Regions from separate parts of the Pantoea sp. XAF26B01_ASV70 genome, predicted to be linked through region 1. Evidence: predicted binding sites of a transcription regulator. Region 1 holds the regulator's gene; each other region holds the start of a gene.

Region 1 (3,279 bases):
ACGAGCCAGCTTCTGGGCGATCGACTGATCCGTACCGTGTTCAGTTGCCATGCGGCGCAGCGACACCGTCGGCGAGAAGCGGACAAAACTGTCGCGCCCGTGCCAGATCACCGCAAAAAACTTCTGCACCCCGTTCAGCACCCGCAGGTGTGGCGTTGCTTCGCCCTGGACTTCACGTCCTGGTGCGCGGCCAAACATCACCGTGACCGGCAGCATCTGAATATCCAGCTTAGGGTTATTGCGATGCAGGTCCAGGTAATCGTGAAAAATTTTCACGGATTCAACGCTGGGCACAAAATAGGGGAAGACGCGAGGGCCATTGTGGATAAAGACGTGGCGCGGCAGCAGAGAACCATCAATCTCCAGCGGAGTGAGCGGGTCGGGCAGATGATGCCGCAGACACTGTGCGCGTAAAGTCAGTAAGTCGGCCTTCGAATCGTAAGGCAAAACATACATAATAGGTCGGGTCGGATCCAGACCATGTTCAGACACGGGATCGGCCGGAATGGCCTTACTTTTTACCAAAAACGACAGTGGTAAATTAAGCAGTTTGTAATAGAGTTTACGCCAACCTGACATAGACAACATGAAGCCTCTTGTTAGCAAAGCGCCGCAAGCATACCAGAAAGCGCAGCGAAGATCTGTGGTGGTGCCAATTGCACGCAGCCCAGACATTGACGTCAATCCGATGAAAGGGTTCCCACATCATGGCAAATAATGCCACCGGACTTATCAGAATAGTAAAAGCTGCAGGTTACTCATGGCAGGGACTGCGTGCCGCCTGGCAACATGAAGCGGCGTTTCGGCAGGAAGCGCTGGCTGCGCTGGCCGCTATTGTTATTGCGTGCTGGCTGGATGTCGATGTGGTCTCCCGCATCCTCATGATTGGGGCGGTGGTGCTGGTGGTCATTGTTGAAATCCTCAATAGCGCCATTGAAGCAGTGGTCGACCGCATCGGTCAGGAGCATCATCCGCTGGCGGGCCGGGCAAAAGACATGGGCTCGGCGGCGGTGCTGATCAGCATCTTACTGGCACTCTTCGTCTGGATCGCGCTGCTCTGGACACATTTGCGATAAGCCTTCCATAACGCGTCTGAGGGCGCGTTTTCCCTGACAATCGGTTTCCATTTCACCAATACCTGTATATACTCACAGCGACTGTATAAACAACCAGGGGGCGGGATGAAAGCATTAACCAGCAGGCAGCAGCAGGTCTATGACCTGATTCGCGACCATATTTCTTCAACGGGCATGCCGCCTACGCGTGCCGAGATCGCCGCGCAGCTGGGCTTCCGTTCGCCGAACGCGGCAGAAGAGCATCTGAAAGCGCTGGCGCGCAAAGGCGTCATCGAGATCGTTTCCGGTGCATCGCGCGGCATTCGACTGTTAATGGAAGAAGAAGCCTCAGAAGGGCTACCGCTGATTGGCCGGGTTGCTGCCGGTGAGCCGATCATGGCGCAGGAACATATCGAAACCCACTACAAGGTCGATCCGGGCCTGTTTAAGCCGTCTGCTGACTTCCTGCTGCGCGTCAGCGGAATGTCGATGAAAGATATCGGGATTATGGATGGCGACCTGCTCGCGGTGCATAAAACCCAGGATGTGCGTAACGGCCAGGTTGTGGTTGCCCGCATTGATGATGAAGTCACCGTTAAGCGCTGGAAAAAGCAGGGTGCTATCGTGCATCTGCTGCCGGAAAACAGCGATTTTGACCCGATTGTTGTCGATACCCGTGCGCAGTCACTGACCATAGAAGGTCTGGCTGTTGGCGTGGTGCGCAACGGTGAGTGGCTCTGATTCTTCTGCCAGCGTGCATTCGCCTTCTCTGATGCTATTCTGTCTGCCCTAATTTTGTCGCTGCCTCTTTTGCGCAGCGACACTGAGCACGGAACGGCGAATGCGCTTTATTACGGCAACCGATAAAAATCTCTGGCGGCTTGCGCTGCCGATGATCCTTTCAAATATCACCGTTCCCTTACTTGGAGTGGTCGATACTGCAGTAATTGGTCATCTCGACAGCCCTGTCTATCTTGGCGGGGTTGCGGTCGGGACTACAGTGACCAGCTTCCTCTTTATGCTGCTGCTTTTCCTTCGAATGAGTACCACTGGCCTTACGGCGCAGGCATTTGGCGCGGGCGATAAAATGGCGCTGGCACGCGCGCTGACTCAGCCGCTGATCATTGCGCTGCTGGCGGGCGTACTGTTCATCGCTTTGCGTTATCCGATTATTCAGCTGTCGACCCATCTGGTTGGCGGCAATCCCGATGTACTCGAACAGGCGGCACTGTTTATTCAGATTCGCTGGCTCAGTGCGCCTGCCACGCTGGCAAACCTGGTCATTCTGGGCTGGCTGCTGGGCGTGCAGTATGCACGCGCGCCGGTGATCCTGCTGGTGGTGGGCAACCTGGTTAACATCGTGCTCGATCTCTGGCTGGTGATGGGGCTGCACTGGGGTGTCGCGGGGGCGGCAACCGCCACGGCGCTGGCGGAATACATTACGCTGGGTGTCGGCAGCATCATGGTCTGGCGGGTGTTAAAACTGCGCGGAATTACGCTTAGCCTGCTGAAGCAGAGCTGGCGCGGTGACAGCGGCCGGCTGCTGCGACTGAACCGGGATATCATGCTGCGCTCTCTGATGCTGCAGCTCTGTTTCGCCTCGCTGACCGTACTGGGTGCCCGGCTGGGTCCGGATGTGGTGGCGGTTAACGCAGTATTACTGATGTTCATCACTTTTACGGCTTACGCGCTGGATGGCTTTGCCTATGCGGTTGAAGCTTTTGCGGGTGAGGCGCATGGTGCAAAAGATGGCAGCAAACTCCTGCGCGTCTGGCACTCTGCCTGTCGGCAGGCGGTGGTGGTGGCGCTGTTCTTCTCGCTGATCTATGCCATTTTTGGCCCGCAAATCGTTACCCTGCTGACCTCTCTTCAGTCACTCCAGCAGACAGCGGACCGCTATCTGGTCTGGCAGATGATTATGCCGCTGATCGGTGTCTGGTGTTATCTGCTGGATGGCATGTTCATCGGGGCGACGCGCGGGCGCGAGATGCGTAACAGCATGGTAGTTGCCGCAGCCGGCTATTTTCTGACGCTGCTTAGCGTACCGGTGCTGGGTAACCATGGTCTTTGGCTGGCAGTCACGGTTTTCCTGGCGCTGCGAGGCCTGTCGCTGTGGCTCATCTGGCGTAAGCACTGGCGTCAGAACAGCTGGTTTGATGCCTGAGTCAGCCGTGGCTGCACGCAAGCCGATACGGATTATTCTGTATTATTCCACGGTTAAGAA
Region 2 (3,279 bases), 1.6 Mb from region 1:
AATCTGAGACTCTGTATTCATCGTTGTTTGCATGTCAGGCCTCATAAGAAATGGGGGGAAGAACGCGTCGATTCAGATCCGGTCACCGGCTGACGCAAAAAAAAATGCATCTGAAGGTGGAAATCCACAACACCTTCAGATGCGGTGCAAAGCACCTTTCGTTACAAGTGATTTAACATCACGAGACAAAGTTATACAAGAATCGCAAAGTTGTACAATGAAATTTGACAAAATTTAACTGGTCGGTGGTGTATATAAAAAGCATGTTTAAAGTGAGAAAAGAGGTTTTCGATGGTTAATTGAATAAATACAGTGGGTTGGTGAGATTTTCAGAGGGGTGGCGATTTTCAGACCAGCAGGCTGGGGATTGTGCTGACGACACATCAATGCGTTAAAATCGCTTTTTTCCGCAGATTTCAGCCAAAGTTGTACAGGTTTCAGCGCTGGAAAAGTGGCAGGTGCGATTGTGCTGCTGCAATCCTGGGCGTCTGACAGGCCATGCCGCATAATTCACTTCCCACGCCTGATGCAGAAGGCTAAGGTTGACTCCTTATTTATCACAAGGAAATGATCATGGTTCACGACTATTTCGCAATTCCGCCTGCGGGCATGACTCAGGAACAACATAAACGTTCGGTCGCCGTGGCTGCTGCTCTGTCAGTGGCAAAAGAGTCCGTCAGCGCCTCCACCTCTGCAACCGGCTCAAAAACCGCCTGGGATCTGCAGGCCGTGGCGAATGAAGTTGCTAATCTGGCCGACGCGATTCAGGATGCGCTGGAGAGTGACAGCGAGGTGTAAATACTAACCGGTATCGTCTGAGGCTGCTGCGGAGGCGGTGCAGGACAGGGCGGTGGCAGCGTTCAGGAGCCGGTAAAGTCCGGCAATCGGACGCTGCCGGAAAATCCGCTTATTCCATTGCGGGTGGCTCATATTTAATATACTGACGCAGGGCATCATGGATAGCCTGGTTATTGCCCTCTTCCAGACCGCGTTCGGCATACTCTTTCGCCAGCGCCGCCAGTACATCGTCAAACTTCCCTTTGTAATTGAGATTATTCAGCGCAATTTGCTGACCGAGTATCGCTTTTAATACCGTAGTCTCAACCCTTAACTGCGCAACTGCCTCTTCAAGATGTTTGATTCGATCGTCGTCTGCCATAATCCCTCCATGCTTAAAAAAGCAGAATAACCAGCCCGCCCGTAATATTCAAACCTCTCCGAATGCCAGAGAAGCGTTGTCAGATTTTCCTTAAGTAAAAATAATCAGCCGGTGAATTTATAAGATTCTTTACTGTAAGAAGAAATCGACGCTATTCCGGCGATGCGGCGAAAGTAACCCGTTTCTGCTTACTCTGACGGCAATGCGAAAAAACGTTTAAAAAAAAGTGCATTACCATCAACCCTTTCGCTTAAAGATGTTCCATGTCACTTGATTAAAAGGGGGATTAGCTATTACTGTGTTTATATACAGTAATCTGAAAAAGGAGCGAAATTATGGAATTCATTAAACCTGCGGACATTCGTGCCGTTATGCCTTTACCGCTATATATCGAACGTGTGCCGTGCGGGTTTCCATCCCCGGCGCAGGATTATGTCGAACAACGTATTGATCTCAATGCGCTGATGGTTCAGCACCCCAGCGCCACCTATTTTGTCCGTGTCAGCGGCGAGTCAATGATTGAGGCGGGCATCAATGATGGTGACATGCTGGTGGTCGACAGTTCACTCACCGCCTCACACGGCGATATTGTGGTCGCCGCGGTCGAAGGTGAATTCACCGTTAAACGTCTCCAGCTTCATCCCTGCCTGCAACTGATGCCGATGAATACCAAATTTAAACCGATCGCTATCCAGACCGAAGATGCGCTGGAAGTGTTTGGCGTTGTGACCTTTGTTATTAAAGCGACCCACTGACCATGTTCGCGCTGGTCGATGTGAACTGCTTTTACGCGTCGTGTGAGACCGTTTTCCGGCCTGACCTTAAAGGTAAACCGGTAGTAGTGCTGTCGAACAACGACGGCTGCGTGATTGCGCGCAGCGCCGAGGCAAAGAAAGTCGGCATCAAAATGGGCGCGCCCTATTTTAAAATGCGTGAAGAACTAACGCGTCACGCGGTGCAGGTCTTCAGCTCAAATTATGCGCTCTACGCCGACATGAGCCATCGGGTGATGACCATACTGGAAGAGATGGCGCCGTCGGTGGAGATCTACTCGATCGACGAGGCGTTTATGGATCTCACCGGCGTGCAGAACTGTATGGCGCTGGAGACCTTTGGTCGCCAGGTCAGAGAACGAATAGGCAAAGAGACCCATCTGACCGTGGGCGTCGGCATTGCACAGACCAAAACGCTGGCCAAGCTGGCGAATTTTGCGGCCAAAAAGTGGAGCAAAACCGGCGGCATTGTCGACCTGTCGAACCCTGAACGACAAAAAAAGCTGCTGGCGCTGATTGATGTGGCGGAAGTCTGGGGCGTGGGTCATCGGATCGGCAAACGGCTCAACGCTATGGGCGTTATGACGGCAAAAGATCTGGCCGATCAAAGCACCGAGGCCATCCGCAAACAGTTCAGCGTCGTGCTGGAGCGCACTGTCAGAGAGCTGCGTGGCGAATCCTGTCTGGAGCTGGAGTCAGTGACGCCGGTAAAACAGCAAATCATGTGTTCGCGCTCGTTTGGCAGCCGTATCTCCGACTACGATCAGATGCGCGAGGCTGTCTGCGCGTATGCCGAGCGCGCGGCGGAGAAGCTGCGCCGTGAGAATCAATATTGTCGTCAGGTAGGGGTATTTGTACGCACCAGTCCGCATGCGACTGACGAACCCTTTTATGGCAATCAGTCGATGGAGCAACTGCTGATTCCGACGCAGGACACACGCGACATCATCAGAGTTGCAATGGCGTGCCTGGATAACATCTGGATTGAGGGACATCGCTATATGAAGGCCGGCATCGTGCTGGGGGATTTTTTCAGCCAGGGCGTGGCTCAGTTTGATCTGTTTGACGAACATCAGCCACGCCGCAATAGCGAAGAGCTGATGAAGCTGATCGACACAGTCAATAAGCTCGGCAGCGGGAAGCTGTGGTTTGCCGGGCAGGGGATCAACAAAGCCTGGTCGATGAAACGCGAGATGCTGTCGCCTGCCTATACCACCCGGATAACCGATCTGCCTGTGGTTGCGCTTAAGTGAAGGCTGACCCGATGTTCCTCTGCTGCTGAAACCGCGGCCTCTGCTAAAAGCTTTTTTTATCACGCGATTAAAGTGGCAGGAAGTTATGCTTTGC
Region 3 (3,279 bases), 1.2 Mb from region 1:
CGGGCACTTAACGTTCAATGATCGTAGAAACCTCATCGCTGTTAATCTGCACCATATGACCCGTCTGGTCAGTGTACTCCACCAGGCCGGTCTCTTTATCAATGCTCGGCTTGCCTTCGGTCATGATCATCCGGCCATCTTTGGTCGCCATGACATAATCAGAACTGCATCCACTTAAGAATGCGGCGGTTACCATCACCAGTGCTACTCCTGCCAACCCTTTCATCACGCCTAATCCTCACAAATGGTCAAGTGCAAACAGTGTAGTAATAAATGGTTTTGCCGGCAGGGTTAATCGTATGAATCTGAAAATAACCGGGCGAGCAGGCTCGCCCTTGACTTTATCAGGCGTGCTTTTTCTTACTGCGCATCAGGTTAAGACACTCAACCGCCATTGAGAAGAACATAGCGAAATAAATGTAACCTTTTGGTACGTGGACCGCAAAACTCTCCAGGATCAGGGTGAAACCGACCAGAATCAGGAAAGAGAGAGCCAGCATTTTCACTGACGGATGGCGGTCAACAAACTCACCGATCGCGCGCGCAGCGAACATCATCATCAGCACGGCAATAACCACCGCCGCCATCATAATGAACAGATGATCGGAGAGGCCGATGGCCGTGATCACCGAGTCGAGGCTGAAAATAATGTCGAGCATCATGATCTGCACAATCGCACCCAGGAAGGAATGGACGCGGGTGTTGTGTTCGCCTTCGCTGCCTTCGATCGTTTCATGGATCTCCATGCTCGATTTCCACAGCAGGAACAGTCCGCCAAACAGCAGAATCAGATCGCGCGCCGAGAACGCATGATCCATCAGCGTAAAGAGCGGGTTAGTCAGACGGGCTACCCACGCGATAGAAGCCAGCAGGCCAAGACGCATCAGCATCGCGCCCATCAGACCAATGCGACGTGCGCTGGCTTGCTGGTGTTTTGGCAGTTTAGCGACCACCAGCGACAGGAAAATGATGTTATCAATACCCAGCACCACCTCAAGGATGGTCAGGGTGCCCAGCGCCAGCCAGGCGTTGGGATCGGAAATCCACTCAAACATACCGACATTTAATCCTAAACGAAAAGTAAACGGCGATTATACGCATTCATTTCGCCGATCTCCCACAAAATTGCGACACATCAACGCGGGTGGCGACGTTCAGAGGAGAAAATGACGCGCCAGCAGGGGCCCGGTGAAGCTTTTCTTCAGGTAGAAACCGCGCGGCAGCGTCATGATTGGCTGGCCCTGATCGCCGATTCCTTCTGTCAGCGCTTTGCTATTGGCGGCTTTGGGCCGTATTTGCAGCCAGGCACCATGTCGCGCGGTAATCTGCTCTACGCGACCCAGCACAATCATATCCATCAGCTCTTCCCAGTCCTGCCGCAGCATCTCATCTTCTTCTGCATCGGGGCTCCATAACAGCGGCGCGCCGACACGGCGTTCCCGCAGCGGAATCTCACGCCCGCCTTCAACCGGGATCCACAATACCCGCGCCAGCTTGTGGCGCACATGGCTGGTGAGCCAGGTCACGCCGCTGTTGCCGGTCAGAGGTGCCACGCATACAAAGGTGGTTTCCAGCGGTTTACCCTGCGCATCAATCGGGATGGTTTTCAGTTCGATACCCAGATGGGCAAAGTCCTGCTCCGCTTTGCTGCCTGCGCTGGCACCAAGATGCCACTCAAGCAGCATGCCGACCCAGCCCTTATCACGTTTGAGATCCGCAGGCATGGGCAGACCGGCGCGCGCGGCCAGGGTTTCCAGGGTTAAACCGGCTAAATCCTGCGCGCGTGCCAGCAGGCTGGCTTCATCTTCAGGTGGTCCTGGCTGGTAACTCATGGTGAATACTCGCATTGGTTAAAAATTGTACAACAGCAGGTGAGTCACGTTTCTCACATAAATAATCCGCGTCAGGGATCGATAATAACATGATAGATCGTGCTTTTTTTAGCGGATTGCACGCTCGCCGCCCCAGGTGCTTCAGGGTTATCCCAGCTTACCCGCAACAATGAACAGGATCTCCAGCCCGGTTATCCACAGAAAAATGGGATAACCACCGTCTGAGTGCGGTACTGGTTCCATTTACAGCCTTGACTTTTCACGATCTGGCCATAATTTCGCCGCTCTGGCCTAACCCTGAGCGATTATCTGTGGATAAAAAGCAGTGTGCTTATATTTTAAGCAATTGTCAGTTACCATGAAAATATTCACTGTTTATAAAAGATTTACCGGTAAGGTTTTCGATTTAATTTCATTAAAAATCATAATGATGTGTTGCTGGCTCATTTTGGCTCTTCAGCGCGCACGGAAAAGGTTATTCAGATAACTCCCGCGTTCTGCACAAAGCTATCCACAGAAAAGGTGAATAAGATCGATCTTTTTCTCGGTCATTGTTTATAACTTTGCCATTTTCTGTGAGTTATCCCGGCGATGATGGCTTAACCCCCCATGAATCCAGTGGTTTACCGCCTGTAAGGAGTGTGAAACAATCAGCTCATTCAAATTTTGCTTTGAGGTAGTCCGGTGATCGATGATGATGGCTACCGCCCGAATGTTGGTATCGTAATCTGTAACCGGCAGGGACAAGTGTTATGGGCCAGGCGCTTTGGACAGCACTCCTGGCAATTTCCTCAGGGAGGCATCAATCCCGGTGAAACCGCAGAACAGGCGATGTATCGCGAACTGTTCGAAGAAGTCGGATTACACCGGAAAGATGTTCGAATACTTGCTTCTACCCGTAACTGGTTACGTTACAAGTTGCCAAAACGTTTGGTGCGTTGGGACACAAAGCCGGTATGTATCGGCCAGAAACAAAAGTGGTTTCTTCTGCAGTTAATGTGTAATGACGCGGATATCAATGTGCAGCACAGCAGCACGCCCGAGTTCGATGGCTGGCGCTGGGTCAGTTTCTGGTATCCGGTGCGTCAGGTTGTCTCCTTTAAGCGCGACGTTTATCGTCGGGTGATGAAGGAATTCGCTGGCGTGGTGATGTCTATGCAGGAGAGTGCGGGGCAGCGAAATAATCCTGCCCATCGACGTAAGAGAGGATAGGCCACGCCCTTTATGCTCACTCAGTTGCGCGAAATTGTAGAAAAAGTGGCGAGTGCGCCGCGTCTCAATGAAGCACTCGACATCCTGGTTAATGAGATCTGTCTGGCGATGGATACGGAAGTCTGTTCCGTTTACCTCGCCGACCACGATCGTCACTGCTACTACCTGATGGCGACGCGCGGACTTAAAAAACCGCGTGGCCGCACCGTGACCCTGGCGTTTGACGAGGGGATCG

The links. Region 1 encodes LexA, which represses DNA repair genes until DNA is damaged. Its sites were predicted from a motif close to TNCTGTATGTACATACAGNA; they were not measured.
Region 2: a site for LexA is predicted at 1,454-1,473, ahead of umuD (translesion error-prone DNA polymerase V autoproteolytic subunit). Genes of this name have one in related genera too.
Region 3: a site for LexA is predicted at 2,064-2,083, ahead of mutH (DNA mismatch repair endonuclease MutH). Genes of this name have one in related genera too.

What each region holds. Positions count from the first base shown of each region.
Region 1 covers NZ_CM137251.1:3,897,428-3,900,706, reverse strand. Annotated here, with positions in the region: gene plsB (glycerol-3-phosphate 1-O-acyltransferase PlsB) at 1-579, opposite strand, end outside; gene ACX8ZY_RS18450 (diacylglycerol kinase) at 708-1,076, shown strand; gene lexA (transcriptional repressor LexA) at 1,182-1,796, shown strand; gene dinF (MATE family efflux transporter DinF) at 1,897-3,219, shown strand.
Region 2 covers NZ_CM137251.1:2,334,294-2,337,572, reverse strand. Annotated here, with positions in the region: gene ACX8ZY_RS10920 (biofilm development regulator YmgB/AriR family protein) at 1-33, opposite strand, end outside; gene ACX8ZY_RS10915 (hypothetical protein) at 574-798, shown strand; gene ACX8ZY_RS10910 (hypothetical protein) at 908-1,159, opposite strand; gene umuD (translesion error-prone DNA polymerase V autoproteolytic subunit) at 1,495-1,914, shown strand; gene umuC (translesion error-prone DNA polymerase V subunit UmuC) at 1,917-3,185, shown strand.
Region 3 covers NZ_CM137251.1:928,551-931,829, forward strand. Annotated here, with positions in the region: gene ACX8ZY_RS04550 (YgdI/YgdR family lipoprotein) at 8-226, opposite strand; gene ACX8ZY_RS04555 (TerC family protein) at 345-1,055, opposite strand; gene mutH (DNA mismatch repair endonuclease MutH) at 1,155-1,832, opposite strand; gene rppH (RNA pyrophosphohydrolase) at 2,517-3,044, shown strand; gene ptsP (phosphoenolpyruvate--protein phosphotransferase) at 3,057-3,279, shown strand, end outside.